DNA from 3 places in the Pseudoalteromonas sp. ABV4_021 genome. Region 2 is predicted to be linked to each of the others. Evidence: predicted binding sites of a transcription regulator. Region 2 holds the regulator's gene; each other region holds the start of a gene.
What was found. The regulator MetJ, encoded in region 2, represses methionine synthesis genes. The targets are predictions, from matches to a motif close to TAGACGTCTAGACGTCTA.
Positions count from the first base shown of each region.

Region 1: a site for MetJ is predicted at 2,734-2,751, ahead of ACXAFE_RS11120 (homoserine O-succinyltransferase). Genes of this name have one in related genera too.
Region 3: a site for MetJ is predicted at 3,495-3,512, ahead of metE (5-methyltetrahydropteroyltriglutamate--homocysteine S-methyltransferase). Genes of this name have one in related genera too.

Region 1 is NZ_JBSWVB010000001.1:2,386,660-2,397,821, reverse strand. Features, by position in the region: gene ACXAFE_RS11140 (TonB-dependent receptor) at 1-305, opposite strand, end outside; gene ACXAFE_RS11135 (PepSY-associated TM helix domain-containing protein) at 340-1,941, opposite strand; gene ACXAFE_RS11130 (hypothetical protein) at 1,944-2,198, opposite strand; gene ACXAFE_RS11125 (hypothetical protein) at 2,188-2,418, opposite strand; gene ACXAFE_RS11120 (homoserine O-succinyltransferase) at 2,830-3,777, shown strand; gene ACXAFE_RS11115 (homocysteine S-methyltransferase family protein) at 3,767-4,822, shown strand; gene metH (methionine synthase) at 4,831-7,446, shown strand; gene ACXAFE_RS11105 (ABC transporter substrate-binding protein) at 7,680-8,735, shown strand; gene ACXAFE_RS11100 (hypothetical protein) at 8,772-9,731, opposite strand; gene ACXAFE_RS11095 (immunoglobulin-like domain-containing protein) at 9,955-11,162, shown strand, end outside.
Region 2 is NZ_JBSWVB010000001.1:2,680,742-2,691,903, reverse strand. Features, by position in the region: gene ACXAFE_RS12490 (methyl-accepting chemotaxis protein) at 1-1,687, shown strand, start outside; gene ACXAFE_RS12485 (gamma-butyrobetaine hydroxylase family protein) at 1,677-2,045, opposite strand; gene hslU (HslU--HslV peptidase ATPase subunit) at 2,109-3,437, opposite strand; gene hslV (ATP-dependent protease subunit HslV) at 3,444-3,965, opposite strand; gene ACXAFE_RS12470 (SPOR domain-containing protein) at 4,097-4,618, opposite strand; gene priA (primosomal protein N') at 4,633-6,807, opposite strand; gene rpmE (50S ribosomal protein L31) at 7,019-7,234, shown strand; gene ACXAFE_RS12455 (malic enzyme-like NAD(P)-binding protein) at 7,633-8,874, shown strand; gene metJ (met regulon transcriptional regulator MetJ) at 8,920-9,243, opposite strand; gene metB (cystathionine gamma-synthase) at 9,434-10,654, shown strand; gene metL (bifunctional aspartate kinase/homoserine dehydrogenase II) at 10,663-11,162, shown strand, end outside.
Region 3 is NZ_JBSWVB010000001.1:1,748,196-1,759,357, reverse strand. Features, by position in the region: gene ACXAFE_RS08275 (ABC transporter permease) at 1-260, shown strand, start outside; gene ACXAFE_RS08270 (TIGR01777 family oxidoreductase) at 272-1,168, opposite strand; gene ACXAFE_RS08265 (AI-2E family transporter) at 1,258-2,307, shown strand; gene ACXAFE_RS08260 (LysR family transcriptional regulator) at 2,343-3,227, opposite strand; gene metE (5-methyltetrahydropteroyltriglutamate--homocysteine S-methyltransferase) at 3,532-5,802, shown strand; gene ACXAFE_RS08250 (GGDEF domain-containing protein) at 5,837-8,209, opposite strand; gene ACXAFE_RS08245 (collagenase) at 8,297-9,988, opposite strand; gene pyrC (dihydroorotase) at 10,156-11,162, shown strand, end outside.

The sequences.
Region 1 (11,162 bases), 290 kb from region 2:
TTAAAAGAGTCGATACCACGAATTGTAAAGCCACCTACGCCAACTTCGCCAGTCACATTAGGCACAACAGATAGAGCATCGTAAAGGTTATTTAGCTTTTGCTCTTCCAGTACTTTGTTGGTGATTACGGCTACACTGGCAGGTGTTTCTTGCAAAGTGCGGTCAATTTTTTGGCCAGTAACAATAATCTTTTCAATATCATTGTCGTCTTCAGCCATAGTTAATGGTGAAACAATCAAGCTGGTCGCTAGTGCATATTTTACTGCAGCCGTTACAGCATTGGTTCTACGTTTAACAGTAAACATATCGTCCTTTTTAGTATGTAGTTGTGTGAATAATTTATTGAGTAGTTAATTCAGTAACACTTGGTTGTGTTTGAGTGCTTTTAAACGCGGCTTTTTTCACTACTTGTTTTGCTGCAAAAAAGCAAATACCACTGAGCAGCAATAAGATGCTTTGCGTAATCACAACATCAAATTTGTGTTCTGCTAGTTGTTGCGCCGTTGCGCTAGGCAGTAAAACCCAATCTAGTATGACAGCAAGGGCAAATATTGCGCCGCTCAGTTGCAATGAATATTGATTGAATTTCGCGTTATGTTTGATTAATTGAGCAAGAACTAACATCAGCAAAAATGACGCAAATACGCTGTTTTCGATAATCTCAGCACGCGTTGTTATCTCAATTGGTATTATTCGTGCAGCACTAAAGCCCACAGCAATGGCAAAGATAAAGCCAATAAAGCCACCGCTTGTCATTCGCGTGACAAAATTAAGAGAGCGCTGACTTTGATTACGCTGTTTTGCACGTTTTTCTAGCCACATTAAATTGCCGGTTAAAATTACATAACAGGTTGCTAAGCCGAGCAAAAAGAAAGCTAACCGTAAACCGTAGCCAGCAAAATCGCCAAAGTGCAAACGGGCAATTACACCTAAACCACTGCGCACGGCATTATCGTAGTTGTCTTTAGTAAGATAGATTTGTTGTTGATTACTTAGTTGGTAATGTACTGCGGTTTCAGTGGCAAATCTGTCTTGCTTTTGCCCTGTAAAAATCGCGACGGCGCTTTCATCGCCAAAGTGCTCAATCATAATGCGGTCAATGATTGCGTTATCCATGTCTTTTTCTGCCATTGCACGCAATCTGTCGATGCCGTTCATCGTCATTTTGTTGTCGATGATATCAATATGGGGTTCGTTAAATCCTGCTGCCGCGAGTAGCTTTTGTTGGTCGCCTTGGTACAACACAAGGGCATAAGAAATTTGGTAGACAATCACTAAATTAAAAACTAATCCGGTGAAGGCATACATCACATGAAACGGCAGTCCCATGGTGCCAATAATATTATGCGCGTCTAACCACTTGTCTTTATTGCCATCTTTACGGTATTGAAAGAAGTTTTTGAAAAGCTTGCGCCAATGAATAAGTAACCCGCTAAGCACCGCAACAAAAAAGAACAGGGTAATGATCCCAACAAAATATAAGCCAATGCGGCCAAGGCCTAAATTGTAATGAAGTTGGTAAACGAAGTTACCGAAATCCATGGTATCGGCATTACCAATAATTTCGCCGCTCTGTGCATCAAGCATAATATGCACATCGCTATGATCTTCTCCTGTTTTTGGGTCGGTACCTTCAATGTTTTTTGCAAAGTAAGCTTCTATATACGGTGAATGTTCGGTTGGCGGTAATAAATAAAACCTGTGGTCGACATATACATCATATTGCTTATTAATGGTCGCAATTGCGTTATCGTAACTTACGTTTTGAGAGTTTGTGGAGACCGTTTGATTTGCATGTATTGGTAGTTTTTCCCATGCCACAATATTTTCGCGAAATAAGCTAATTGAACCGGCAAAAAATACAATGAATAACACGATAGATATAACAAGACCTATCCATGCATGTGCATTAGTTAATGATTTCAGAGTTTTATTATTCATTATTATTGACTCATCAAAAGAATAACGTTGAGTAAGCAAGAGGGGATAAGAACAAAGCTAATGTTTTTGGCGGCTTTGCGTGCTTTTTCAAATGCGTAACTCCACACCAGTACGCCCGCCCAAATAGGGAATGCCAACACCAAGCCTGAAATAAGCCTAACGTCTTCCGCTAATGGCAAAATCAAATTTAAATTGAGCACGATTGAGATTGATAACAAAAGACCAAAAAAGAAGCCAATTAACGTTTTAGGCCACATAGCTCACCCCCGCTAAAACGAATAGTGATACCACAACGGGTGCATTGAAACGCCAAATGTTTTTTGTATAAGTGCTTAAAATTGTGTGGCTTACCAGCGCAAGCATTAATGCGACAAAGGCCGCCAGTAGCGAAGATGCAAGCGCAAAAGACAGCGAGAAAATGGCAACACCAATAAAATAGCCAATAACTAATAAAAAATTGGCAATAGATTTATTCATTGGTTTACTGAGCAGTAGTTGTTTTTCACTGCCTAAATAACAGGCTAGGCATCCAAGCCAGATTGGGATAATTGCTAAAAAGCTCATTATAATGTAAATGATATTGATTTTTATTCGATCCTAATGCTGTTTTTTATTTGTCGCAACACTTGTTATTCGAAAAATGTAAAAAATTATTAAAATCAAAAGCATTAGTTAAAAGTTGATTTAAACGATGGGAGCGTAATGGTGACTTTTACAAAGCACTTATTATGAAATGAGAGGTGGATTTGTCGGTAGGAGTACGGTTGGCGTATTTTTCACTTTAATCTTAAATGGACATCTAAACATCTGGAGCTTGATATTTCCGGCTATCCGTTCATAATTAGCGTCAGGTTAAACCCAATTTACCATAGTAATAAGGATACAATGATGCCAATCACAGTGCGCGATCAATTGCCCGCCATTAATACATTAAGGCAAGAAAATGTGTTTGTAATGCCACAAAGCCGTGCGCAAACACAAGAGATCCGCCCAATGCGATTAGCCATTTTAAACCTGATGCCAAACAAGGTTGAGACTGAAGTGCAGTTTATTCGTTTGCTGGCTAATTCGCCGCTTCAGGTAAATGTGGAGTTGCTGCGTTTAGATACTCACCGTAGCAAAAATACCTCTGAGCAACACCTTGATATGTTCTATAAGTATTTCTCAGAAGTTAAAAACGAAAACTACGATGCCATGATTGTGACTGGTGCGCCATTGGCACACCTAGAATATAGTGATGTGGCTTATTGGCAAGAGCTGAAAGAGATTTTCGACTGGGCTGAGCAACATGTTACTTCTACCTTGTTTTCGTGCTGGGCTGCTCATGCAGGGCTATTTCATCACTATGGATTGAAGCGCAAACTTAAAGCGAAAAAGCTTTGCGGTGTGTTTAAACATCAACGTTACTTTGAACATGCAGCGTTAACACGCGGTTTTGACGATGAATTCTTAGTGCCACATTCGCGCTATGGCCATATTAATGAAGCTGATATTGCAAACCACAGCCAGCTTGAGGTGGTTGCAGGTTCGCCAGAGGTCGGTGCGTTTTTAATTAAGAATAAATCCGGTTCGCAGGTGTATTTAACTGGTCACCCAGAATACGATGCAGATACTTTGAACAAAGAGTACCTACGCGACCTAGAAAAAGCAGAAAATGCACCTAAGCCAAATAATTATTTTCCTAATGATGATGCCAGCGCCAAACCAAGTAAAACTTGGCAGAGCCACGCCTTTTTATTATTTTCAAATTGGTTAAACTACTACGTTTATCAAACCACGCCATACGATATTAATTTAGTCAGCCAAGACGTAAGGACTAACAACTATGCCGAATAAATCACAGCAGTTAACCACTGCATTAAAAGCGCGTATTCATATTCTTGATGGTGCAATGGGCACCATGATCCAGAAATACAAACTGGAAGAAGAAGATTACCGCGGTGACCGCTTTGCAAATTGGCATGTGTTAGTTAAGGGCAATAATGACTTACTCAGTTTAACCCAGCCACAGATCATTGAACAAATTCATCGTGAATACCTTGCGGCAGGCGCTGATATTATTGAAACCAATACCTTTAACGCGACCACCATTTCAATGGAAGACTATGAAATGGCCAGCTTAAGCCGTGAAATCAATCTTGAATCGGCAAAACTGGCGCGTAAAGTGTGTGATGAATTTGAAGCACAAGACCCAACAAAACCGCGTTATGTTGCAGGTGTGCTTGGTCCAACATCAAAAACCTGTTCTATTTCGCCAGATGTAAACGATCCTGGTTTTAGAAACATTACCTTTGATGCTCTTGTTGAAGCCTATATTGAATCAACACTGGCATTGATTGAAGGTGGCGCGGATTTAATTCTGATTGAGACTATTTTCGATACGCTTAATTCAAAAGCAGCGGCTTTTGCAGTAGAAGAAGCGTTTGAGCGCGCAGGTGTTACCTTGCCTGTAATGATTTCAGGCACCATTACTGATGCTTCAGGCCGAACTTTATCAGGCCAAACAACTGAGGCATTCTACAATTCTATTCGTCATATTAAACCTATTTCAATTGGCCTTAATTGTGCCCTTGGGCCAGATTTATTGCGCCAATATGTAGAAGAGTTATCGCGTGTGTGTGAAACCTTTGTGTCGGTTCACCCTAACGCAGGCTTACCGAACGAATTTGGTGAATACGATTTAGAAGCTGATGAAATGGCAAAAGAGATTATTGATTGGGCAGAGTCAGGCTTTATTAATATTGTCGGTGGCTGTTGTGGCACCACGCCTGAGCATATTAATGCGATGTATCAAGGCACAAAAAATGTAGCACCGCGCCAATTACCTGAAATTGAAGTGCGCATGCGTTTAGCTGGCCTTGAAGCCTGTAATTTAAACTAGGAGCAAACATGACAAGCAGTACAGCAGTATTTACCAATGTTGGTGAACGTACCAATGTTACGGGTTCAGCCCGTTTCAAACGTTTAATCCTAGAAGAAGATTACGAAACCGCACTGGAAGTTGCCCGTGAGCAAGTAGAGAACGGCGCGCAAATTATTGATATCAACATGGATGAAGCCATGTTGGACTCAAAAGCGGCAATGGTACGCTTTTTAAATCTAATTGCGTCAGAGCCAGATATCTCTCGTGTACCAATTATGGTCGACTCATCGAAGTGGGAGGTAATTGAAGCAGGCTTGAAGTGCATTCAAGGTAAAGCAATTGTTAACTCAATTTCACTTAAAGAAGGTGAAGAGCCATTTATTAAGCAAGCTAAAATCATTAAGCGTTTTGGTGCAGCTGCGGTTGTTATGGCGTTTGATGAAACAGGGCAAGCCGAAACGGCCGACCGTAAGTTTGAAATCTGTCAGCGTTCGTACCGTATTCTAGTCGACCAATTAGGTTTTCCACCAGAAGATATTATTTTTGACCCGAATATTTTTGCGGTAGCCACGGGTATTGAAGAACACGACAACTATGCTGTTGAGTTTATTGAAGGCACACGCCGCATTAAACAAAACTTACCGCACTGTAAAGTGTCGGGCGGTGTATCAAACGTATCTTTCTCATTCCGTGGTAATAACCCGGTGCGTGAAGCCATTCACTCGGTATTTTTATATCACGCCATTAAAGCGGGAATGGACATGGGTATCGTAAATGCGGGTCAGCTTGCAGTTTATGATGATATTCCAAAAGAGCTGCGCGATGCAGTTGAAGACGTAGTATTAAATACCGACCCTGAAGCGGGTGAGCGCTTAGTTGAACTTGCACCTAAATACTCAGGGCAAGGCGTTGAAGCGAAAAAAGAAGATTTAGAATGGCGCAGCTGGCCTGTTGCAAAACGTTTAGAGCATGCCCTTGTTAAAGGTATTACGGAATTTATTGACGAAGATACCGAAGAAGCTCGCCAACAAGCTGATAAACCAATTCAAGTAATTGAAGGTCCATTAATGGATGGTATGAACGTCGTCGGTGACCTGTTTGGTGCTGGTAAAATGTTCTTACCACAGGTTGTTAAATCGGCGCGGGTGATGAAGCGCGCAGTTGCCTACCTTGACCCATATATTGAAGCGGAAAAAGAAGAAGGCGCTACCAACGGTAAAATCCTAATGGCTACCGTGAAAGGTGATGTACACGACATTGGTAAAAACATTGTGGGTGTTGTGTTGCAATGTAATAACTACGAAGTGATCGACCTTGGGGTAATGGTACCTGCGGAAACTATATTGCGCACTGCCATTGAAGAGAAAGTCGATATTATTGGTCTTTCTGGCCTGATTACGCCATCGCTTGATGAAATGGTGCATGTGGCAAAAGAAATGACGCGCCAAGGGTTTGATATTCCTTTATTAATTGGTGGTGCAACCACATCAAAAGCGCATACTGCGGTTAAAATTGAACCGGAATATGACAAAGGCGTGGTGTATGTTAATAACGCTTCGCGTGCAGTTGGTGTGGCGTCAAGCTTGTTAAGTAAAACACAAAAGCCCGAGTTTTTAGCAAAAACGACTGCTGAGTATGAAAAAGTGCGTGAGCAACAAGCGCGTAAACGCCCACGCTCAAAACCAGTTACACTTGCCGCAGCTCGTGCTAATAGCGCACCAATTGATTTTGTAAATTACACGCCGCCTGTGCCAAAGCAGATTGGTGTAACAGAGTTTAAAGATGTTTCGATTGAGACTCTGCGTGAATATATCGATTGGACGCCATTTTTTATGACCTGGTCGCTTGCTGGTAAATACCCGCGCATTTTAGAAGATGAAATTGTGGGGGAAGAGGCAAAGCAACTATTTAAAGATGCTAACGAGATGCTCGATGATTTAGCGTCGTCAAACAAGCTGCAGCCGTTAGGCGTGATGGGTATCTTCCCTGCTAACCGTGTGGAAGATGATATTGAAATATACACCGATGAATCGCGCACTGAAGTGCTTGTGACAAGTTGTCAACTACGTCAGCAAACCGAGAAAAAAGACTTCCCGAACTATTGTTTAGCTGATTATATCGCGCCAAAAGGCACACCGGACTACTTTGGTGCATTTGCGGTAACTGGCGGGTTAGAAGAAGACGATTTAGCGGATGTATTCGAGCAGCAGCAAGATGACTATAACAAGATTATGGTAAAAGCTGTGGCCGACCGCTTAGCGGAAGCATTCGCTGAATACCTGCATGAGCGCGTGCGTAAAGAAATCTGGGGTTTTGCCGCCGATGAAAATTTATCTAACGATGAGCTTATTCGCGAAAATTACCAAGGTATTCGTCCGGCTCCAGGTTATCCAGCTTGTCCAGAGCATACTGAAAAGCAAAAAATTTGGCAGTTACTCGATGTTGAAAATCGCATCGGTATGAAGTTGACGAGCTCTTATGCGATGTGGCCGGGCGCTGCGGTTTCGGGTTGGTATTTTTCTCACCCAGAGTCTAAGTATTTCGCCGTTGCACAAATTCAGCAAGATCAGCTAGAAGATTATGCCAAGCGTCAAGCAATGAATTTACAAGAAGCCGAACGTTGGCTGGGACCTAACTTGTAAAAGCCAAAGGGAGATTTATATCTCCCTTTTCTTTGGCTAATAATTTACAGCATTTAGTGACATTTATCCGTTGCCTGTACGTTCTGCATCTAGCGACGTGCCAGCAGTATCAACTAACAATTAATTGGCATTAGTTTTTCGCGTTTAAATTCGCTTTTGTAGTGTTCTTTGATAATACTTGAATAATGATCGAATCTGTTTTTGGTGTGATGATAAGACTTTTTAAGTACTTGATGTTCTGCATCATTTTATTTGGTAACTCGGTGCGTGCTGAGTTAAATATTTTATTTGTAAACCCGTCTATCCCCAATGAGCCTTTTTGGCAAAGTGTTGAAGAAATAGCGCAATCAGCAGCGCTGCAACTTGGCACAAAAATGCAGGTGATTTATGGCGGTGGTAATCGTATTGTTCAATTAGAAGCGCTAAAACAATATTTAGCGAAAAACCCCAAACCAGATTACGCAGTGATTTTAAATTACCCCGGCGGTTCCACTGCGAGCATGTCATTGCTGGAGTCGCAGCAGATTAAGTTTGTTACATTAGAGCAAACAATTTTTGGTGAAGAACGCAAAAAAATAGGGTTAGCAGGGCAAAAATATAAGCACTGGCTTGGTGAAATCTACTTTGATAATCACACCGCAGGAGGTCAACTTGCAAAAGCGTTGCAACAATTAAAACAGGCACAATTACCCAAGCAAGAAACGCATGTGGTGGCTATTAATGGTCACTATGGCAGTGAATCGCAGGCGCGGTTTAATGGTATGCGAGAGTATTTCGAGGGCAATGAAGGGGTTGTATATCAAGCGGTGCATGCTGGTTGGTCTGAGCAGGTTGCGTTTAATCAAAGCAAGGCGCTATTAGCGCGCTTTCCTAAAGTAAATATTATATGGGCCGCGTCTGATTTGATGGCACTTGGTGCCAGTAAAGCAGCGGTAGAATCGGGCCGTATTCCCAATAAAGATATTTTTATTGGTGGCTTTGATTGGTTACCTCGCGCAATTCAAGCCGTTGAAAAACAGTCAATAAGTGCGTCAATTGGTGGTCATAAAGTTATGGGGGCATGGGCAGTTATTAGCTTATTGCTTTACGATAATGGACACGATATTTTTTCCCAGCAAAAAAATAAAAAGCTAACCTTTAACCTTGATGTGATCACTAAGCAAAATGTTGCACATTTTAAATCCCATAAAGTTAAAATTAATTGGGCCGAATACGACTTTAAAGCACTTAAAGAAAAAGTGGCATTGAGCCACTCTATTGCAGGACTTAGCCCATTAAACCCTAACTAGCTAGAACTTGAAGTTAAGGGAGTGCGGAGCCCTAAATTAACTTGCTAACTGCTTTTCAGCCAGGTTCAGTTCCATTGTTGCTTTTAATAAACGGTAAAGATTGATTGATGCATCAATTTCTTCTTTACGGTTGGTTAAGCTTTCAATGTTTAAACCTAGTGGCACATCTAAATGGGCACAGCTTTGTAAAATAAGGTTTAAGTTTTCACGGCAAATACGCACTGATTCATTAAGTGATTGCTCAGAGTCTAAAATGCGCCACTTAGTGGCTTCTGGCACTGAAATACCAAGCCATTGCATAAACTCTAACGTTTTTTCACTGCCGCATGGCGTAAAGGTTAAGATAATGCGGTTAGGTGTTAAACCTTGCTGCTTGCAACTACGGGCATAGCTAGTAATTAAGTCGATTGTCGCTTGTGCATCATAAACGGCTTGCGAGATAAAATACTCACAGCCTTGCGCTGTTTTTTCTAATAAACGTTCATGTTCATTACGTTTTGATGCGTGACGTTCCGCGATGGTAACACCACCTAAGAAAAACTTATTTTGATGCTCACTTAATGCGTTATACGCGTTTGGTAAGCTTAATTTAATCTCACCTTCAGACGATGGACTACCCACTAAAACAAGGTTGTTAAGTGCATATTTTTCTTTGGTTTCTGTTAGCCAGTCATTAAATTCTTCGACACCACGCTGCGCGACGCTTTTATAAGTGATTACATCTAATTCAGATAAATCACTTAACAATAAGCTGTATTCGCGCGGGTCTACGGTATGCTTAAACGGAAAAGGGCGTGGTACGCTGGTGCGGCTACTTTCATCTTGAATGTCGTAAATGACTAACCCGTCATACTCTATTTCATGCAAACGACCCAGTAATTTATTGGCAATCTCTGTCACTTTTTCTTTTTCAGTCCCCATTTTTGGTGGCGTAGTACCAATTAAATAAACGCCTTGTGTTGGGTCTTGAATTTTCTGTTGTAAAGATAAAGCCATTGTTCCGTACCATAAATAATTTCGATACAGTAACTATAGCAGCCTTTTAGACGTCTAAATAGCTAAAATTCAAAATTGCGACTGAAAAAAATTGAAATAGAACTTGAGGGAAATTCAAGTTCTTGACCGGCTATTGTGAATAACTGATTTATATATTTTTTTCATCGCTTCTTTGGTATGATATCAAGCTTTATTTTAATTAAATGGAATTAATATAGATCTCATGTCTTATTTAAAAATCATTTCGTTTCTTTTTTTATCTTTAAGTATCTTAACTGGGTGCGGAGGGTCTGATAAAAAAGATACCACACCTCCAGTTATTTCGATTCTTGGTGATAACCCATTGAATATTGAGTATGGTTCCGAATACAAGGATTCGGGAGCTACGGCACTTGATGCTGTTGATGGGGCAGTTGCAGTAACGAGTAGTGGTAAAGTAAATTCAAATAAAATTGGTGAATACCGTATTACATATTCGGCACAAGATAAGTCTGGCAATATAGCATTAGCTGAACGCAAGGTAATGGTCGTTGATACAACTGCACCTGTTATAAGTTTAGTGGGGGAAGCTTCAGTAATAGTTGAGTTTGGTAACGACTATGTTGAACTGGGCGCCTACGCACTTGATAATGTCGATTCTGAAATTGAAATAGAAATAGAAGTCAGTAGCACTGTAAATACTCAAAAACTTGGTGAATATACCGTTGTATACAGAGCATTTGATAAATCTGGGAACTCATCAAGTATTGAACGCAGTGTCGTCGTCGTTGATACAACTTCGCCCGTTATCACATTAGTTGGTAAGGAAGTTGTGACGATAGAATACGCCAGCCAGTATGTTGAATTAGGGGTGAAAGCTCATGATGCTGTTGATGGTCAAATTGAAGTTGAAATTAGTGGCATTGTAGATACTCAAAAACTTGATGAATATACGATTGTTTACTCTGCTGTCGATAGTTCAGGAAACGCGTCTAACATTGAGCGAAAAGTAATTGTGGTAGATAGCTTATCTCCGTTAATTACATTAATCGGTGAATTAGAAGTAACGATTGAATATGGACACGAATATGTTGAAAGTGGGGCTATAGCTGTTGATAACTATGATGGAGAAATAATTCCAAGTATAAGTGGATATGTTAACAGCTTGAAGCAAGGAGAATATACGGTTGAATACAGAGCTAACGATAGCTCTGGGAACTCATCAATAAGCCATAGAACAGTATATGTTGTAGATACTACACCACCAACTATTGATGTTTTAGGGTTAAACCCGATTACGATCGAGTATGGCACGCAGTACGTTGATGAAGGTGCAGTTGGTTCAGATATAATCGATGGCGATTTGCATGTCAGTATTAGCGGAACTATAAACATTAACAAAGTTGGTGAGTATTTTATTGAGTATTCAACAGTGGATAGTTCAGGTCTAAA
Region 2 (11,162 bases):
TTTATTTTATAAAAACGTTGAATCGTTAGAGCAGTTCGATAATGAGTTTAAGTTACTGAAAAACAAATCAAGTAACTTACATTCACTATTACAAGAGCTTGATATATCAACCAAAACGCTAGCTGAATTGAACGGCATAATTGACCAATACAATGCCGACTTTAACGAGGTGGTGGCACTACAACGACGTATTGGTTTGCACCCGAAAGATGCAGCCTACGGTAATTTAAGGGCTGCAGTTCATCAAGTTGAAACTTTATTAAAGCAGCAAAATAACTATCAGTTACTCGCCGATATGTTGCAGTTACGCCGCAACGAGAAAGACTTTATGTTGCGCCTCGACAAAAAATATTTAACCCGCTTTAACAACAATATAAACGCTTTTAAAAGTAATATTCAGCAGGCTGATTTCGATTCGAGTTACCGCTCTGAATTACTAACATTACTCGAAACTTACCAACGGGAATTCTCAGCGTTAGTCTCAGCACAGGAAGCACTAGGGCTTGACTTAGAGTCAGGAGCTTTGGGGAAAATGGCAGCTAGTGTCGCGAAAAGTGATGTCTTGGTTGATCGAATGACAGCTGAAACAAAAGCGGCCATTGAGCAAAGCGCAGACTTCACCTCAACTGTGGCGATTATTATTTTTGTATTGTCAACGATTGTTGTAATGACGTTGGTTTATATGACTAGTCGCTCAATTATTTTACCTGTAAATAAGGTTTGCGAAGTAATTCATACTATCCGCAGTACAAATGATTTAACGCGCAGTTTGCAAAGTGCTGGTCAAGACGAAATTGCACGTATGACTGGTGATTTTGACTCCTTTATTAATGACTTTAAAAACCTTATTTTTGAGGTTAAGCAAGCGCTTGGTATTTTAAATTCGGCAACAGAAAACCTTGCTAATACCACAGCTGAAACCAGTGAAGGTATGCGTGAGCAACTGCATGAAGCGGACATGGTAGCCACAGCCGCGACTGAGATGCAGGCAACAATTCAAGATATTTCACACAATACTGAGGCGGCTGCTAAAAAAGCAGAGTCGACTAACGAAAGCGCAATGCAAGGTAAGCAAGAAGTTGATTCTACAGTAGCGCGTATCTCTGAATTGACTAATTCACTTACTCATGCGTCTGATGTTGTAACTCAACTTGAGCAAGATGCCGTAACAATTGGCTCTGTGCTTGATGTTATTCGTGGTATCGCTGAACAAACTAACTTACTTGCACTTAATGCGGCAATAGAGGCGGCGCGTGCAGGTGAGCAAGGGCGCGGCTTTGCGGTAGTTGCAGATGAAGTACGCTCATTGGCACAAAGAACGCAAGATTCAACACAAGAAATCGAGAGTATTATCTCTACATTACAACAGCGTACGCAAGAGGTTGTAAGTGTAATGGAGCGCTGTAAAACGCAGGGGAGTTCAAGTTCAGAGCAAGCAGTACAAGCGGGCACCTTGCTCTATTCGATTAGTGAAGATGTACAAACGATTATGGATATGAGCACGCAAATTGCCACGGCAATAGATGAGCAAAATCAGGTTGCGTCTGAAGTTAATAAAAACGTTATTAAAATTCGTGATATTGCGGAGCAAGCGGCAGCGCATTCAGAAACGAATGCACAAACCAGTGAAGAAGTGTCGACTCAGGCTGAAGTACTGCACAGAGCAATTGAAAAATTTAATGTGTAATCTTAATTGGGATCAAGGCGTCGCGAGACGCTTTGCCTTGTTTTAAGTTGGCTAAGTATGTTTGCCATAGCGCATCATGATTTTGAGCTAAGTGAAACAAATAATCCCAACTATAAAGCCCGGTATTATGACCATCGTTAAAAGTAATGCGTACAGCATAGTGACCGACTTGCTCTATCGCTTGTATGGTAACGTCTTTTTTGTTGGTTACTAAAATCGGTTTGCCATGACCTTGCACCTCTGCAGAAGGCGAATTAACACGTAAAAATTCGGGTGTAAATGTGTGCTGAGTTTGCCCGTCAAAATACACATCGAGCAAGTTTGAAGCACGGTGATAATGCAATTTAGAAACTAACATAAAATACCCAAATAAAAAGGCGCCAATGAGCGCCTTTTCTATTGTTATAAAAGACGAGTCAAATTATAAGATAAAACGACTTAAATCTTCATCTTTAACTAATTCACCTAAGAAACGCTCAACGTAGGCTGCATCTACAATCAGGCTTTCACCTGATTTTTCGCTCGCATCATATGAAATTTCTTCCATTAGTCGTTCCATTACGGTGTGTAATCGACGTGCACCGATGTTTTCGGTTTTTTCGTTTACTTGCCACGCAGCTTCCGCAATCTTAGTGATTGAGTCGTCACGGAACTCTACGTTAACACCTTCAGTGCCCATTAGCGCTTGATATTGCTCTGTAAGCGATGCGTGCGGTTCAGTTAAAATTCGCTCGAAATCAGATGAGGTAAGTGCTTCTAGTTCTACACGAATTGGTAAACGGCCTTGTAGCTCAGGAATCAAATCCGACGGTTTTGCCATTTGGAATGCACCTGATGCAATAAACAGAATATGGTCAGTTTTTACCATACCGTGTTTAGTATTTACCGTTGAGCCTTCCACAAGTGGCAGTAAGTCGCGCTGTACACCTTCACGGCTTACATCTGGACCTGATGATTCACCGCGCTTACAGATTTTGTCAATTTCATCAATAAACACAATACCATTTTGCTCAACAGCGTTGATCGCTTGCTCTTTTAGCTCTTCAGGGTTTACTAGCTTTGCAGCTTCTTCTTCAGTAAGTAGCTTAAACGCGTCCTTAATTTTTAGTTTACGCTTAGACTTTTTATCGCCACCCATGTTCTGGAACATGCTTTGTAGCTGATTAGTCATCTCTTCCATGCCTGGAGGTGCCATAATTTCAACGCCAACAGGCGCTTGAGAAACATCAATTTCGATTTCTTTATCGTCTAATTGACCTTCGCGCAATTTCTTGCGAAATGCTTGACGTGTTGCGTTATTTTCAGAATCTTGCGCTTGGCCCCATGCATCTTTTGCTGGTGGCAATAAGGCATCTAAAATGCGCTCTTCCGCGGCTTCTTCAGCTCTGAACTTATACTTTTCGGTTTGTTGTTCACGTGTCATCTTCACTGAAATATCAGCAAGATCGCGAATAATGGTTTCAACTTCTTTACCAACGTAACCTACTTCAGTGAATTTCGTTGCTTCAACTTTAATAAATGGCGCGTTAGCTAGTTTTGCTAAACGGCGTGCAATTTCAGTTTTACCTACACCCGTTGGGCCAATCATTAAAATATTCTTTGGCGTTACTTCACTGCGCAGCGCTTCGTCAAGTTGCATACGACGCCAGCGGTTACGAAGGGCAATCGCAACGGCTTTTTTAGCTTTGTTTTGACCAATGATGTGCTGGTCTAACTCATGTACAATTTCTCTTGGTGTCATTGCAGACATATTTAATTACCCCAGCTCTTCAATGGTTTGGAAGTTATTAGTGAAAACGCAGATATCGCCTGCAATTTTTAGGCTTTTTTCTACAATTTCGCGTGCACTTAAGTCGGTGTTTTCAAGTAATGCAGTTGCTGATGCCTGGGCGAAGTTGCCGCCACTGCCAATAGCGATTAGATCATGCTCAGGCTGCACTACATCGCCGTTACCTGTGATAATCAGTGATGCAGTTTCATCTGCGACGGCTAGTAGCGCTTCGAGTTTTCTTAATGCGCGGTCGGTTCGCCAATCTTTGGCCATTTCAACAGCCGCTTTGGTTAAGTGGCCCTGATGCATTTCGAGTTTGGTTTCAAAACGTTCAAATAGTGTAAAAGCGTCGGCTGTACCGCCCGCAAATCCGGCAAGTACTTTGCCGTTATAAAGACGACGCACTTTTTTTGCGTTGCCTTTCATTACTGTGTTGCCCAGTGAAACTTGGCCATCACCGCCAATCACTACTTTGCCTTCGCGGCGCACAGAAACTATCGTAGTCATAAATAAACCTTAGGTTTAATCTGTTAATTTCAATTGTTATTGATATGGGGAGTAAACAAAGGATTTCAAGGCTTGGCGAGGGAACTTGGTAGCAAAACAAAGCTACCAAGCTTAAATTTGTGTTAGTTGTGTTACTTAGGCATTAAATAAATGCGACAGCGAGAAATGCGCGCACGTTTAATCTGGTTGTTGGCACTTTCGGCAAGGCGCTTGGTGGCAAACGGTTCTATTTTTACGCGATACCATACACCATTTTTGCCTTCTGTACGGTCTACATCGGCAATGAGGCCGGTTTTAAATGCAATTTGTGCTTTTAACGCTTCCGCATCATCACGATTACGCAGTGATGCACATTGCATATAGTAGGGGCCTTTTTGCTCTTGTTCTGTAACTTCAACCTCAATGTTAGCATTTTCAATTTCTTCAATGAAATCGGGTTTTTTAGGTTTAGGCTTAGGTGCTTTTGTTTGTTCTTTGGCAACTTTTTGCTGCGATGCTTTTACATCACTATTGGTGGTAATAAAGTACAAGCCATAAATACCAGCCGACACTAAAACAACCGCGACTACTAACGCAGCAACAGGAAAAGGACGTTTGTTTGGGGCTGTTTTTTTAGGGGCACGTTTTTTATTTACGTAATCTCTTTGGGCCATTGTTTACTATTTTCTTATGCCATTGAAACTGGGTCGATATCGATACTCCAGCGGACCTTTGTTGCTAGCTTACTTTGACTTATGTAGCTAACAAGTTGATGTAGGTATAAGTGCAATTTTTTGCGCTCATTACCTAGAATATGGAGCTGGTAGCGGTATTTGCCTGCAATGCGCTCAAGTGCTGCAGGAACAGGTCCGAGCAATTGTATACCAGAAGGCAGTTGTTCTGGAATAAGGTCGTATAAAAAATTATTGATGTCGTTTAGCTTGTGCGATTCGCAACGAATGATTGCAAGACTCGTGTAGGGTGGTAGCAAGGTTTCTTCACGTTCACGCAACGCATAACGGGAGAAGTCTTGGTAGCCATTATTGATTAAGTCTTGTAATAGAGGGTGTTCTGGAAAATGCGTTTGGAGCAATACTGTGCCGGCTTCACCGCTACGCCCTGCGCGACCTGAAACTTGGGTAATTAATTGGGCTAGGTGCTCTGTAGCGCGAAAATCGTAAGAGTAGAGTCCGCTATCTACATCCATAATGACGACTAACGATACCTCACTAAAATGATGTCCTTTAGCAAGCATTTGCGTGCCAATTAAAATGCGCGGTTCGCCTTTGTTTATGTCGTGCAGTGCGCTTTCTAAACTGCCTTTTTTACGCGTTGAATCGCGGTCAACTCGGGTGATTGGGGTGTCGGGAAAGCTTTCCGCTAAAAACTCAGCAACTTGTTCTGTGCCTTGTCCTGCGGGGATAATTTGCGTACTACCGCAACTTGGACATTGTGTGGGAACATGCTCTTGCGCGCCGCAATGATGGCAAATTAAATTGCGAATATGTTTATGATAGGTGGCATTGGCGCTACAGCGTTGGCATTGACTTAACCAGCCACACTCGTGGCAAATAAGACTGGGTGAAAAACCTCTACGATTTAAAAACACCATAACTTGCTTACCTTTAGTAAGCTCTTTTTTGATGTAATCAAGCGTTGCAAGTGCAAGACCAGACTGCTGATGCTGTCCTCGCATATCAAGTAGCACATACTGATTATCGCTTTGTGTTTGCGCTCGCTCTGTTAATGTAAGTAGTTGGTATTTTTTGTTGATGGCATTTTGCACGCTTTCTAGTGAGGGCGTTGCGCTGCCTAAAATGAGTGGAATAGCTAGTTTAGCAGCACGAAAGCAAGCTAAATCACGGGCGTGGTAGCGCAATGAATCTTGCTGTTTAAATGATAAGTCGTGCTCTTCATCAACAATAATCATCGCGAGTTTGGCGAATGGTAAAAACACACTTGAGCGGGTGCCAATTACAATGGCAGCGCTTTGAGTTTGTGCTGCACGCCAAGTTGATAGACGTTCATTATCCGTCATTGCTGAATGCCAAAGCATAATAGGTACATTAGGAAAACGCCTACGAAAGCGGTTAACGGTTTGTGGCGTTAAGCCGATTTCGGGTACCAGTACTAATGCTTGTTTACCTTGTTGCAATGGCTTTTCCAGAGCTTGCAGATAAACTTCTGTTTTACCGCTGCCAGTTACACCTTCAAGCAAATAACAGCTATAGCCTGTAGCTTGATTAATTGCTGCAAGTGCAATGGCTTGTTCACGCTTAAGTTTGGGTTTATCGCCGATTGCGAGAGGTTTTGATTGCCAATCACGATTGTATTCAACCGTTTTCTCAATAATTGCTTTTTCCAGCAGTGATTTAACGGTCGCACTACTGAATCCGAGTGCGCTTAACTCGGTAACTGGCGTACTGCCCGAATCAACTAAATGCTCGATTAGTTGGCGCTGTTTTTTACCATTCACTGATGCATTTTCATCGGCCAGTTTAATGATAGGCACCGCAGACTTATCAATTGCTTCGCCTTTATTTAACAGAGTTGGTAGTGCAACTTGGTAGCACTCACCAAGCGGGTTTTGATAATAATGACTCGCAAATTCGATAAAGCTAATCATATGGCGATCAATAATCGCGTTGTTATCAATTAAACGTGAGATAGGTTTTAATTTGTCGAGAAATTCACTATTTGATTTTAACGCAACAACAATGCCGACAAGTTGCTGACGACCAAACTGAACTGCAACACGACAACCCACGGCAATATTAGTTTGAAACTGAGGTTCAACGAGATAATCAAAGTTACGGTAAAGCGGCACATTTAAGGCTATTTCTGCAACAACAGGCGTAGTCATTCTACTTTTATTTTTAGAGCGTATTTGTGGAAATTAAATCATGGCATTGTGTTTGCGGCTAGTGTTAAACAAAATTTATCTGAAGATGGTTAAAGATCTTGCTATTGGCATGTTAGTTGGCTAGAATTCGCGCCCTATATATTTTTGTTTAACAACGTATGGTGCCAGACTTCGGGTTTGGAGAGCGATGCGGCCTAATTAGAGGTTTACTATGAAAGAAGGTATCCACCCTAAGTACGAAGCAATCAATGCTACTTGTTCTTGTGGTAACAAATTCGAAACGCGTTCAACTCTTTGTAAAGACATCCACTTAGATGTTTGTTCAGAGTGTCACCCGTTCTACACTGGTAAGCAAAAAGTGCTTGATACAGGTGGTCGTGTTGATCGCTTCAACAAGCGTTTTGGCGCGCTTTCAAGCAAAAAATAAGAGCTATTTTAGTTCTTTCAAAAAAGCACCTAAGGGTGCTTTTTTTGTGCCTAAAATTTAATATGAATTTTTGTCATGTGATATGGTTTTTCTATGTCTTTTTATTCTAAATAGATGGCTATATACTGGATTATAGATAGCTTCAATATTCATTATTTTTACTATCTGTTGGCAAAATAGTAGCTGTCGAGTGTAAAAAATAGATGGTTGTGAATCTGGTCGGATCTGAATTAACTTCAATCTGGTAATGATTTAGCAGAAAATATCCACAAGCCTATTGTTGTAAATTCAACTATGGTCTTAGGTTAAGATATAACCGCATTTAACTTCTATTTACTCTAAATGCCGTACTATTAAACCAGTATCTCTCACTTTTAACATCGTAGGATAAGGCACGCATGTCTGACATAAGAGAAAAAGCGCTACAATACCATTCTGAACCCGTTCCTGGAAAAATCAGCATCGAATTAACCAAACCAGCAGAGACAGTTAATGATCTTGCATTAGCGTATAGCCCTGGTGTTGCTGAACCGGTTCGTGAGATCGCAGCAGATCCGAACAATGCATACAAATATACTGCAAAGGGTAATATGGTCGCTGTTATCTCAAACGGTACTGCAATTTTAGGTTTAGGTAATTTAGGGCCGCTTGCATCAAAACCTGTTATGGAAGGTAAGGCGTTATTATTTAAGCGTTTTGCTGGTTTAGATTCAATTGATATTGAAGTTAAGCACCGTACTACCGAAGACTTTATTAATACTGTAGAAAATATTGCAGATACTTTTGGTGGTATTAACCTGGAAGATATTAAAGCGCCAGAGTGTTTTGAAATTGAAAAAGCGCTTATTGAACGTTGTAGTGTGCCAGTATTCCATGATGACCAACACGGTACCGCAATTGTAACCGCGGCAGGCATGTTGAATGCGCTAGAGATTCAAGGTAAAAAGCTAAAAGATGCATTAATTGTATGTTTAGGTGCAGGTGCAGCAGCAATTGCATGTATGGAGCTGTTAATTAAATGTGGTGCACAACGTGAGCACATTTATATGCTTGATAGAAAAGGGGTTATTCATACGCGCCGTGATGACCTAAATGAATACAAAATGTTGTTTGCGAATAATACAGATAAGCGCACCTTACAAGATGTTATTGAAGAAGCAGACGTATTTGTGGGAGTTTCTGGCCCTGACTTATTGGCTCCTGAAGATCTAAAATTAATGGCAGATAAGCCTGTGGTATTTGCGTGTTCTAACCCTGATCCTGAAATTAAGCCTGAAGTAGCCAATGCTGCGCGCAATGATTTAATTATGGCTACAGGTCGTTCAGATTACCCTAACCAAGTTAACAACGTATTATGCTTCCCATTTATTTTCCGTGGTGCGCTTGATGTGCGCGCAACAGCGATCAATGACGAAATGAAAATTGCGGCGGTAAATGCGATTCGCGAAATTGCTAAAGAGCCGGTACCGCAAGAGGTATTGTCTGCGTCTGGTGAATCAAATCTTGAATTTGGTAAAGATTATATTATTCCTAAACCTATGGACCCGCGTTTGCTTCCACGTGTAGCGCGTGCGGTTGCAGAAGCAGCAGTTGAGTCGGGTGTTGCACAAATCGAAATGCCAGAAAACTACATGCTTTAACTGGGTTAAAAGCAAAAAAAACCTCAGCAAATGCTGAGGTTTTTTTTATTCATCTTCAAGCTCTGGAACCGGTAAGCCGCGTTCAGCAAGAATTTCTTTTACCCTTTGTGGAATATGCTCAGGGTTATCTTTTCTTAGATCTTCATCGTCAGGCAATGGCTGACCTGTAAACGCATGCAAAAATGCTTCACACAGTAGTTCGCTATTAGTTGCATGACGTAAGTTATTTACTTGTCTACGAGTGCGCTCGTCTGTCAGTACTTTCAATACGTTAAGTGGGATAGATACGGTAATTTTTTTCACTTGTTCTGATTTTTTACCGTGTTCTGCATATGGGTGAATATATTCACCGTTCCATTCAGTTGCCATAAAGTGTACTAGCCTATATCTGTTACGATTTAATTTTGACGATAGCCTGCATATTAAGAGGCAAAATTTTATCGTTTTAAAATATATAGTCAAATATCATTTATTTGGCTATATAGACGTGTAAAAGTTTTGACTTCCACTGTTTAGTGGTTTAACCTTTTAGACGTCTAAACATCTAAGTGGCAGAGTTATGAAGCAGAACAAACAAACAACCCTTGCTGTTCGCAATGGCATTACCGCAGATAAACACCATGGTGCGGTTGTTCCACCATTATATTTATCGACGACTTATTCGTTCGCCGATTTTGATAAAAAGCGTGACTATGATTATGGCCGTAGTGGCAATCCTAATCGCGATATTTTGGCTGATACGCTTGCTAAGCTAGAAGGTGGTGAAAAGGGGATTGTAACTGCAACAGGTATGGCTGCTGTTCACTTGTGCACACAAATTTTAACGCCAGAAGATACCATTTTAATTCCTCATGATTGCTATGGTGGCAGTTACCGTTTATTCACAAGCCTTGAAAAACGCGGTTTATTAAAGGTAGCGGTTGTCGACTTTACACAAGCGTCTTGCTATGAGCAGATTAAAGCCATTAAACCTAAGCTAGTGTGGATTGAAACGCCAAGTAACCCAGTTTTACGTTTAACTGATATTGCCAAAGTCGTGGAAGTTTCTCACTCGGTAGGGGCGTTAGTGGGAGCTGACAACACGTTTTTATCTCCAGCATTACAAAACCCAATTTCATTTGGCGTAGATATTGTGATCCACTCAACTACAAAATACATCAATGGCCACTCAGATGTTGTTGGTGGCGTGGTTATCACACGCACTGTTGAGTTAGGCGAAGAGCTCGCTTGGTGGGCAAATAATATTGGCATTACAGGTACGCCATTTGATGCGTATTTAACGCTGCGTGGTATTCGTACTTTAAATGTGCGCATTAAACAGCACCAAGAAAACGCATTTGCCATCGCACGTTACTTAGAGACCTGTGAGCATGTAGAGAAAGTTTATTACCCAGGCCTTGAAAGTCATCCACAACATGACTTAGCAAAAGCACAGCAAAAAGGTTTTGGTGGCATGGTGAGCTTTAGTATTAAAGGCACAATTGAAGATACGGCTAAATTTTTAACGAGTGTAGAGCAGTTCAGCCTCGCTGAATCACTTGGTGGCGTAGAGAGCTTAATTTGTCACCCGGCTACTATGACACACGCCGGCATGGCGCCTGAAGCGCGAATTAAAGCGGGCGTGAACGATACGTTAATTCGTATCTCTGTTGGTATTGAAGATGTTGAAGATTTAATCGCAGATCTCGAACAAGCATTTGCAAAAACAATTAACAAAGATGTCGCTGCTGGTGGAGAAAAAAGCACTCAATGCTGCGCTGCACGACCTGCATTGTGGTGATTATTTAAATGACAAAACAAGTATATAAATTTGGTGGGTCAAGCCTAAGCAGTGCTAAGCGCTACCATGCAGTTGCCAATATTTGTCAGCAACTAGCGTATGGCGATGCCATTGTTGTATCTGCTGCAGGTAAAACGACCGACACGCTTGTGCGCTTGTGGTCGTGTTATCACAATCAAGATCATAAAGGTGTTGGTGAGGTAATTGCGTTACTAAAAGATCACCAATGCGCACTAATTTCTGAATTACTGGGTGATAAAAGTGAAGTGTATGCTCACTTTATTGACGATATTAACGCAATCTCTCAACGTGCTGGCTGTGCTGAGTTAGAGCAGGCGTGGTTGCTTGCTCACGGTGAGCTGTGGTCTGCCCGTTTACTTGCGCATTATTTAAATAAGCAAGGGGTTGCTGCGACTCACTTTGATAGCCGAGAGCTATTTGTTGTTGCACAAAATAACCTTAAGCATCAAGAAAATACTGCACGCTGTCAGGCATTAAAGAGCGACCA
Region 3 (11,162 bases), 930 kb from region 2:
CTAAAGCCAAGCTCATTAAAAACGCAGTGCTTTACGAATTTGTATTGCTTGGTTTATTTGCCGGCATTGCCGCAGCACTGTTTAGCGATATTGCATTGCTTGTTGTGCAGTACCGTATGTTTGAGCAAGTTGGTAATTTGCATCCAACAATGTGGCTTTACGGGCCTGTAGTTGGGGCATTATTCGTAGCAGTGCTTGGTTACAGTTTAGTGGCAAAAACGCTGCGAAAAAACACCCAAGGACTTGTTAGGGCACTATAAAAAAGTGGGCGTTATCGCCCACCTAATATATTCTCAAGGGCAGGTTTTAAATGTGGGAAATGAAATTTAAAATCTGCGTCTTGCAACGCTTTTGGTTTAACCGCTTGACCAAATATCAGTAAATCAGCCATCTCACCAAACATTAATCGCAATACAAATTCAGGCATTCTAAAAAAGTTAGGCTTTTCTAACGTTTCACTCAAACTTTCGGAGAATTGATTATTCGAAACTGGATTAGGCGCCGTTGCGTTAAACACGCCGTTTAGCGATTCGTTTTCGATTAAAAACAAAATAATGTTTACCATGTCGTTAATGTGGATCCACGACATTTGCTGTTTACCATCAGCAATAGGGCCGCCTAAGCAAAACTGAAATGGCGGCACCATCTTTTTCAGTGCACCACCGTGTTTTGCAAGCACCACACCGGTGCGCAAAATACACACGCGGGTTTTATCCGATTGCGCTTTTTTGGCAAGCGTTTCCCACTGTTTGCAAAGGTAATGACTGTATTCATCAAAGGGTTGGTTATGCTGTTCATCAACCGGCTCAGTTTGCCTGCCATAATAGCCAATAGCACTGCCCGATATAAAAGTATGTGGTGGGTTATCTGCTGCGTTAATTTTGTCGGTGATTTGCTCAGTAATGTGCCAGCGGCTAGATTCAATTTTTTGTTTTTGCGCTTTGCTCCAGCGCTTATCGGCTATTGGTTCGCCGGCAAGGTTAATCACAATATCAAGCTGGTTAAAGTCAATATCCTCGAGGGTTTCAAACGCATTTACATGGTGCCCCAAAATGGTAAACGCTTTCTCTTTTTTGCGGGTTAGCACCATTAACTTATGATGGTTTGCTAAGTGCTTACACAAGTGTGCCCCAATTAGGCCTGTGGCCCCAGTGATTAAAATATTCATAGATAAATCAAATAGCTTCCTATTTGCCACGCTTATAATGTAGCATAGCGCTAATTAGAACAAAGTGATAATACGAACTAAGGATAGCTATGGTTCAGCCTAATTTTACTGGTGCCAGTAAAAGTTTATTGATTTTTGCGGCTTTAATCGTTGTTTTAGCCGGCTTGAAATTAGCAAGCGCAATTGTCGTTCCGTTTTTACTCTCCGTATTTATTGCCATTATTTGTAGTCCGCTGATTAATTTAATGGGGCGTTATCGTGTACCCAAAGGCGCAGCAATTACACTGGTTATTTTACTGATAATGTTAATTGTGGTCAGTCTGGCAGGGCTTGTTGGTCAATCGGTTAATGGCTTTTCACAAAATGTTCCCGTGTATAAAGAGCAATTACAAACCGAGTTCTCAGGCTTATTAACCATGTTGGCTGAGTATAATATTTTGATCGATAAAGATCGCATTATGTCGTTTTTAGACCCCGGTAAACTTATCGACCTTGCTGCTAATACGCTCGCGGGCGTTGGTGGCGTAATGGCTGACTTGTTTTTAATTATTCTAACCGTTGTATTTATGCTCGTTGAAGCGCCTTATATCGGTAAAAAAGTGCATTTAGCCCTTGATGATCCCGATATGAAGCAAAAACAAATCGACCTATTTTTAGACTCGGTTAATTCGTATCTCGCTATCAAAACACTGGTTAGTTTAGCGACCGGTGTTTTGGTTACGGTAATGCTTTGGGCATTTGGCATCGACTACTTTATTTTGTGGGGCGTGCTGGCGTTTTTCTTAAATTATATTCCTAATATCGGTTCGATCATTGCGGCAATTCCGGCGGTATTACTGGCTGTTGTACTGCAAGGACCTGGCGTTGCAGGTTTAATTGGCATTGGTTACATGGCAATTAACACCGTAATGGGCAATATGATTGAGCCACGCTTTATGGGTAAAGGCTTAGGCTTATCACCACTTGTCGTGTTTTTATCATTATTGTTTTGGGGCTGGTTACTTGGCACTGTAGGCATGTTACTTTCCGTACCGCTTACCATGGTTGTGAAAATTGCCCTTGAAAACAGTGAGGAAGGGCGCTGGCTTGCAATGTTATTAAGTGGCGAAGAGCAAATTAATGAAGAACTAGAAAGCTAATTTGTAGTTAAATAGATAAAAGGGTTAGCACGTGGCTAACCCTTTTTTTGTTTGCAGGTATTTAAAAAGTGGCGATAAACCGGGTTGTCGCTCATGGTTTTTTTCATCGCTAAATACATCGGGCGCGATAAACCAAGCGCACCTAATGGAATTGACTTAATTAATCCTTGGCTTTCATAAGGGGTTACTAACCAATCTGGTAAAGCTGCAACACCCATACCGGCGCTTACAAGCTGAAAAATAAGCAAGCCTTGATCGACAGTTTTTAAGGTGCCATCGAAACGCGCATTTTGAATAAAGTGCTTAAAGATATCTTGTCTTTCGCGTGGAATAGGATACGAAATAATCGTTTCGTCTTTTAAATCAAGCGCGGTTACATACGCTTTTTTAGCTAGCGGATGATCTGGGCTGACAATTAGCTTTAACTTAAAATCAAATAAATGTGCGAACTCAAGGCGTTCTGTTTCACGAATATCAGATGTAAGTACTAAATCCAACTCATCGTTTAGTAGCTCCGGAATGGCGTCGTAGCTAAAGCCTCGCTCGTAATCTACCTTAATATCCGGCCAAAAGTTGTTAAATTCTTTAATTGTTGGCAATAACCAATGAAAACACGCATGGCATTCAACGCTTAAACGCAATTGCGAGATAGGTTGGTTTAAGCTTTCTTTTAATCTGCACTTGGTTGCTTCCACTTTTGGCAGTACATCATTTGCAAGCTCTAACAACAACATACCTTGTGGGGTAAAGCGTACGGGGTGTGTTTTACGCTCAAACAACTGACAATCGAGTTTGTTTTCTAAATCTTTGATTTGGTGAGATAAAGCAGATTGGGTTAGAAAAAGCTCTCGTGCGGTATTAACCAAAGACCCTGTCTCTTTAAGGGTTGCGATGGTTTTAAGGTGTTTTACATCAATCATCTTTAGGAATACTCATATTAAACTTGAACGACCGTGAGAGAGATTTGATACTAGCTGTTTATTTTTCATGTTTCAATGTTGATTTGTACATATCGTCGTCATTTTAATAATAAATTTCTATTTTATATATATGTATAGGTTATGATAGCGCTGTCAATTTGTGTTTGGTTTCTATGTAAAATTTTGATTTTGTTTTTTGTATTAATTTATTTCAAGTTAAATTGGAAAAACTTGCGATTTTGTTGAATTAAATTTACCACTAATATTTAGCCATCTAAACGTCTTAAATAAAAAGGATATCAAGATGGCAATTACAATTCACAACTTAGGTTTTCCACGTATCGGGAAAAAGCGCGAACTTAAAAAGGCGGTTGAGGCCTATTGGCGAAATGAGAGTTCACTCACAGAATTGCAAGAGCAAGGACAGGCAATTCGCAAAGACAATTGGCAATTACAGCAAAGCCAAGGTGTTGAGTTGTTGCCGGTAGGGGATTTTGCATGGTACGACCATGTACTTAGTACCTCTTTGTTGTTTGGTGTTGTACCAAAACGCCATCAAAGTAGCATTGGGCAAATTGATCTAGATACTTTATTTCGAATTGGTCGTGGTAAGGCGCCATCAGGCTGTGCTTGTGCAGCCAGTGAAATGACCAAGTGGTTTAATACCAACTATCACTACATCGTACCTGAACTGACTGAGAATCAATCATTTGAAATTAGCTTTACCGAGCTATTTGATCAGGTAAAAGAAGCGCAAGCGCTTGGTTATCAGGTGAAACCTGTATTGGTTGGTCCGGTAACTTATTTGCATTTGGCAAAAACTGTCGGCGAATTTGATAAGTTAGCCCTGTTGCCACGTCTACTGACAGCGTATCAACAGGTCTTAGGTAAATTAGCTGACTTAGGTGTTGAATGGGTGCAAATAGATGAACCTATTTTAGCGTTAGAACTTACGACGGAATACCGTTTAGCGCTTACAACAAGTTTTAATAAATTGCATGGACAAGGTGTAAAGCTGCTGCTGGCAACGTATTTTGGTTCAGTAGAAAACTACCTTGATGATATTACAGCGTACCCAGTCGACGGCGTGCATTTTGATTTGGTTGCCGAAGCGCAAGATATAGAGAAGATTAACGAGCGCATAGCTAAAGATAAAGTATTGTCTTTAGGTGTTATAAACGGCCGTAATATTTGGAAAACGGATCTTGAAACGGTTTACAACCAAATACAACCGATCGTTTCATCACGTGAGCATGCTTGGTTAGCACCTTCGTGTTCGTTGTTGCATACGCCTGTTGATTTAGCCTTAGAAACAACGCTTGATAGTGAAATTAAATCCTGGCTTGCCTTTGCAAAACAAAAAGGCCACGAATTATCGTTATTGAAGCAGGCCTTGCTATCGGGGGATGTAACTTCAATTATTGACTATTCAGCACCAGTGAAAGCGCGTGCGAAATCGCCTCGTGTAAACGATGCCGCAGTGAAGTTACGCGTTGATAGCCTAACCAAGCAAGATGGTGAGCGTACGAGCCCTTTTGCTAAACGTCAGTTGGTTCAAAAGCAAGCGCTTGGTTTACCTATTTTACCAACGACTACTATTGGCTCTTTCCCGCAAACAACGGCTATCCGTGAAGCGCGTCGCGATTTTAAAGTCGGTAATATTAGCGAAGCCGATTACACGGCTCAAATGCAAAATGAAATTTCTTATGCCGTTGCACAGCAAGAAGCTGTGGACCTTGATGTGTTAGTTCACGGCGAAGCAGAGCGTAATGATATGGTGGAGTATTTTGGCGAGCTGCTCGAAGGCTTTGCCTTTACCCAATTTGGCTGGGTGCAATCGTATGGCTCGCGCTGTGTTAAGCCACCGATTATTTGGGGCGATATTAGCCGTAAACACCCAATGACGGTTAACTGGACCGAATATGCACAATCACTCACTAATAAACAGATGAAAGGCATGTTAACAGGCCCTGTGACGATTTTGTTTTGGTCGTTTATCCGCGATGATCTTGATAAACCAACAATTGCCAATCAAATCGCGCTGGCACTGCGCGACGAAGTGGTTGATTTAGAAAAAGCGGGCATAAACATTATTCAAATTGATGAACCTGCATTTCGTGAAGGCTTGCCGTTAAAAGCATCAAAGTGGCAAGACTATTTAAACTGGGCGGCGTATGCGTTTCGTGTATCGGCATCTGGCGTAAGCGACAGCACGCAAATTCACACCCATATGTGTTATGCAGAATTTAACGATATTATTGCGGCGATTGCCGATATGGATGCAGATGTCATTACCATTGAAACGTCGCGTTCAAATATGGAATTACTTAACGCATTTGAAGATTTTGATTATCCCAACGAAATTGGCCCTGGCGTTTACGATATTCACAGTCCGAATATTCCAGAGGTAACGTGGATTAAACAGTTGATGAAAGAGGCTGCGAAAAAAGTGCCGGTGGAGCGCCTTTGGGTAAACCCTGATTGCGGTTTAAAAACTCGTGGCTGGCAAGAAACCCAAGCAGCACTTAAAAACATGGTAACCGCAGCAAAAGAGCTCAGACAAGAGCTCGCATAAGTCACGTTTGATATGCAGGAAAATTGAGTTTGGTTTAACTCAGTTTTCCTGTGGTTAAAAAGGTAAACGCTTGTTTTGCAGGCATAGGTTTTGCCACCAAAAAGCCTTGACCATATTGGCATTTAGTTTGTTTCAGTACATCAAGCTGGGTTTGTGTTTCAATTCCTTCAGCTACCACGTCAAATTCAAGGGCGCTGGCAAGCGTTAAAATAGCATCAACCAATGGGTGGTTTTCGCCGCAGTTAAGGTTATCAATAAAGCTTTTATCAATTTTTAAAATATGAATAGGTAATTGATGCAAATAACCGAGTGCTGAATATCCGGTACCAAAGTCATCTAAACACAGTTTTACGCCACAGGTTTTCAGCTTTTCAATAATTTCAGTTGCAAGGGAAAGATTTTCAATTAGCCCCGATTCAGTAATTTCAATGCATAAACTACCTAATGGCAATTTGTATTCAAAGTAAAGACGCTGAATAAAATCAGCAAACTCTAACGTTGAGAAATGCTTAGACGATACATTAACGGTCACTTTAAAGTCTTCAGGTAATGTGCCGTGCCAAAGGCGTAATTGTTTTGCCGCAAGTTCTAAAATATGTAAATCAAGGGCGAGGATTTGTCCGGTTTCTTCTGCTAGTGGAATAAAATCAGCAGGTGAAATAAATCCACGCTCGGGGTGATGCCAACGCACTAACGCTTCAAAACCAATGATTTCACCCGTTTGAATGGTAAAAATAGGCTGATAGAAAAGCGCAAACTCGTGTTTGTTCATACCACTTTGAATATCGCTTTCTAACAGTGCTGCGCCTTTTAGTTTTTGTCGCATAGTGTCGTTAAAAAACTGTACTTTGCCACGGCCAAGTGATTTTGCTTGGTACATTGCGGCATCTGCTCGCTGCAAAATTTTATAGGCTTCGTCGGTGTCTTTGTTGGCAAAGGCAACACCAATGCTGGTTGATGCTTGCAGTAAATGGTCATCAATTAAAATAGGATCTTTCAGCGCGAGCTTTATGCGCTCAATTACAGGTGTAACGTCTTCAGCGCCAAAAATATCACACAGTAAAATAGCAAACTCGTCGCCACCTAAGCGTGCAAAGGTATCGGTTTCGCGAATACATTGACCAATAATGTTGCAGATCTTAACTAAAAATTTATCCCCGACTTGATGGCCTAAAGTATCGTTAATCATTTTAAAACGATCAAAGTCTAAATAGAGCAGGGCATGAATTTTAGGGTTATTACTGCGGCCAAGTGCGTTAATAGCAAGGGTTAAATGGTCAATTAACAATGCACGGTTGGCAATGCCCGTGAGTTCGTCATGCATTACTTTGTGTTGCAATGCTTGCTCGGCGAAAACGCGATTAATTACAAGGCGAATTTGTTGGCTAATATAAGTTAATAAGTCTTTATCATGCTCGGTGTAGCTAACGCTGTGGTTGTAACTTTGCACCACAATAATGCCTGATAGCTCGTCGTTTAATTCAAACGGTACACCAAGCCAAGAATTAGGTTGTGCACCAATTAAATCAAAGTCACCGTTATCAATATGGCGTTGGTATTCATCGCCATTGATCAGCACGGCTTGTTGTTTATTGATGGCATAAACCGATGCGGTTTTTTGTATTTGTGCATTGCTAAAGCGTTTTAACGTAATACGCTCTACGCCATGCTCAATAATGTAAGGAATTTCTAAGCCACGGGTTTGTTTATTGTAATAACCAATAAACAAATTTTCGGCAGGCAGTAAGGTTTTAACAATGTCGTGCAGGCCAGTATAAAAACTGTCCATGGTCTGCGAATCTGAACTTAAGTTGGCAATTTGCAACATGCCTTTTTCAAGCAGCTGTGCGTAGTTAAGCTGATTAATAGTATCGGTAAGATTGGCAACCGTTTTACATTGATCAATTTTAGCGCTAAGCATGGACGCAACGGTTGTTAAAATACTTAAATGATCGGCAGTGTAGTAGTCTTTCTCAGGGTGTTCGCAATCGATTACGCCAAGTACTTGGCCGTCGTAAACTAGTGGTACACATATTTCCGAAAGCACGTTGCCGCTAATATCTAAGTAACGCTTGTCTTGTGATACGTCGCTAATAATTTCGGCGCAGCCGGTTTCAAACACATGGCCGCAAATACCTTCTGAAATCGAAATTGCGAGCTGTTCGTTTTCAATATCATTGTGTTTATGAATGGATGAAACTTGGTTGAGTATTTGCTTTTCTAAATCGGCGATAAAAATTGAGCACTCATCAAAACCGAGGCGTTTAACTACTTGATGCGTCACGTAGTCGTAGAGCTCGTCTAGATCAACAATACGAATGAGCGACGAAGCAAACTCGTTAATAATACTTAACTGATTAGCTCTGGTGGTAATTGCGTCTACATTGTCGCCCGATGAATACTGCATAAAAGCGCTTGCTAGCCGTGTGTTATTAGAAATTAACACAAATGTAACTCAGCAAGCACTTTTGCTCAATAAAAGTTTGTTTTGCCTTTATAAAATATGATTATGCTCGGCGTTAATTTTAAGCGTTTTAGGCATTAAATAATCGCGATATAAATAACGATATAGTCTATTTGGCTTTTCTTTTTGCGTCGCTTCTTGGTGTGGATTACTTTGTTTATAGCTTGCTAAATAGTGTGCAAACTTATCGCTGTGTTTCACCACTAAACTGTCAAGTAGTTCACTGTAGCCATCAAAGTAGTCAGTACGTAAAAAGTGCGCTAACTGACGATAATCATTTAAGGCATTTTCTGATAAATAACGATGCGCTAGATACGACCATTGATAAACACGTTTAGAACCATCTTGGTAGGTAGTGTCAAAGACTTCACGCAAGGTAGGCCATTTTGCTTGCTCAGTTTCATGCAATAATTTATTTACGCGGTCGTTGCTTTTACCCTGTGCAATTAATTCAGCACCACCTTCGCTCCACCATACCAAGTGACTAGGGAAGTGCCCAAAACCATCGTATTTATTAAAGCGGCCATCTAAATAGTGCACGTATTCATGGTTTAGGTTCCAAACCGAAAAATCTTCTTTCCAAAATGCTTTAAAAGAATAAAAAGTAGCTTGGTTACCGGGCTTGCTTGGCTTACCTTCAATGTACATACCGCCATTGTCGGTGTTGATATCAAAGATCATTTGGCCGTGTTGGTTGTAACCTGTGTAGTTATCAAAAATTACAACGCGCAGCGCTTCATTAAAATCGTTTGGCACAGGTTGACGGTTGGTGGCATATACGTCATGGAAATGTGATTCTTGCGAAATTAAACGCTCGCAACTGATATTAAGTTGCTCGGTAGACAAGGTTTGTGCGCGAATAAACAGCGAATCGGAACACTTATGGTTAATTGGCAGGGCATCATCAAGTGTAATTTCGCTGCAGCGGCCTTTAAACTCCTCATCACAAGCTGATTTACCACGGAAGCTATTAACTAAATAACGCTGTGAAAAGATAAACTCTTTATTTGTGTTTGGGTTTTGCTCAAGTGCCGCCCACACTTTTTCATCAAGTGCTTTTTCAGCTGCTTCATCATCTAAAATATAATGGATGTAACCAAGTGCCCAAGCCGCGTGCGCTTGCTGCCAGCTATTCTCGTTTTGAAGTAAGTCGAGTAACTCTTGCTGCCACTTAGTTTGTGCAAGTACCGCTTGTTTAATCTCATCCTTACTGCGTGCTTCAAATGCTAAAAAGCCAATAGCGCGAAGTTGTTCCCACTTAGCATATTGCGCTGCAAGCGGGCTTGCATCGCTAAGCGCTACATTTGGTAATAAAGGTAAGTGTTTAGCTAATTTATCTTTTAAATCATCAAAGTAGTAATAACGGTAAAGCGTTACCGCGTAGTTTTCGATGGCGCGATAGTCGTCTTTAGCGATGGTTTGCATGCGGGCAAACAACGCGCTATCAAGTGCTGTTAATTGCTCAGCTGTTAAATTTTTCGTATTGCCAAAATAGCTAAAACCGCGCAGGGCATAAAGGGTTTCATTAATGTCGGCGCCAGCGTTTAAGTTGGTAACTAGGGCATCAAAGTCACTGCTGGTTAAACCTAATTGCCAATAAGCTTGTGTGTTAATTGTAATAGGGCTTTGTAAAAGCGTGCCTGTTGGCTCGTTGATTGTCGATGCACAACCCGAAGCAAGTAACCCTGTTAATAACAGAGAAGTAGCGCGTGTTAGTTTCATTTTTGGTCTCTATTTTTATTAATGTGTGCGCTAACTTATCAAAAAGGGATATTGTATACAATTATTATCGATAAACCTCCATGCTAGCGCTTTACAGCAGCATCACAAGTCAATAAGATCACCACAATCGGACGTTCGTCCGCTCACCGTCAATAAAAGGTAGGATCATGACAGACACAACTGCTAAATTAACCATTACTCGCCCAGACGATTGGCACATTCACTTACGTGATGGCGACCAGTTAAAAGACACCGTACGTGACGTAAGCCGTTACATGGGTCGCGCGATTATTATGCCTAACCTTGTACCACCAGCAACTTGTACTGATTCTGCCCTTAGCTACTACGAGCGAATTCAAGCGCACAATAACAGCAATTTTGAGCCGTTAATGGTGTTATATCTAACAGATAAAACAACGCCAGAAGAAATTAAAAAAGCGAAAGCGAGCGGTAAAATTGTTGCAGCTAAACTATACCCAGCTGGCGCAACTACTAACTCAGATTCAGGCGTAACCTCAATTGAAGGCATGTACCCGGTATTTGAGGCGATGGCTGAAGTAGGTATGTTGTTACTTATTCACGGTGAAGTAACTGATTCAAGCATTGATATTTTTGACCGCGAAAAAGTATTTATTGAAAACATTCTGTGCAAAATTGTAGATGATTTCCCAAATCTTAAGATTGTACTTGAGCACATTACGACGAAAGATGCGGCAGAGTTTGTAGCGGCAGCAGGTGATAATGTTGCAGCAACGATTACAGCGCACCACTTACTGTATAACCGTAACCACATGCTAGCAGGTGGCATTCGTCCACATTATTACTGTTTACCAATTTTAAAGCGCAATATTCACCAAGAAGCGTTAATTAAAGCGGCAACAAGCGGCAGCAAAAAGTTCTTCTTAGGTACGGATTCAGCGCCACACCTTAAAGATAAAAAAGAAGCATCATGTGGTTGTGCTGGTTCTTACACTGCGCACGCTGCACTTGAACTATACGCAGAAGCATTTGAAGAAGCAGGCGCATTAGATAAGTTAGAAGCGTTTGCGAGCTTTAATGGCCCAGATTTTTATGGTTTACCACGCAATACCGACACAGTGACACTTGAAAAAGACACGTGGCAAGTACCAGAGTCATACCCACTAGGCGATGACGTGGTTGTGCCTATTCGCGC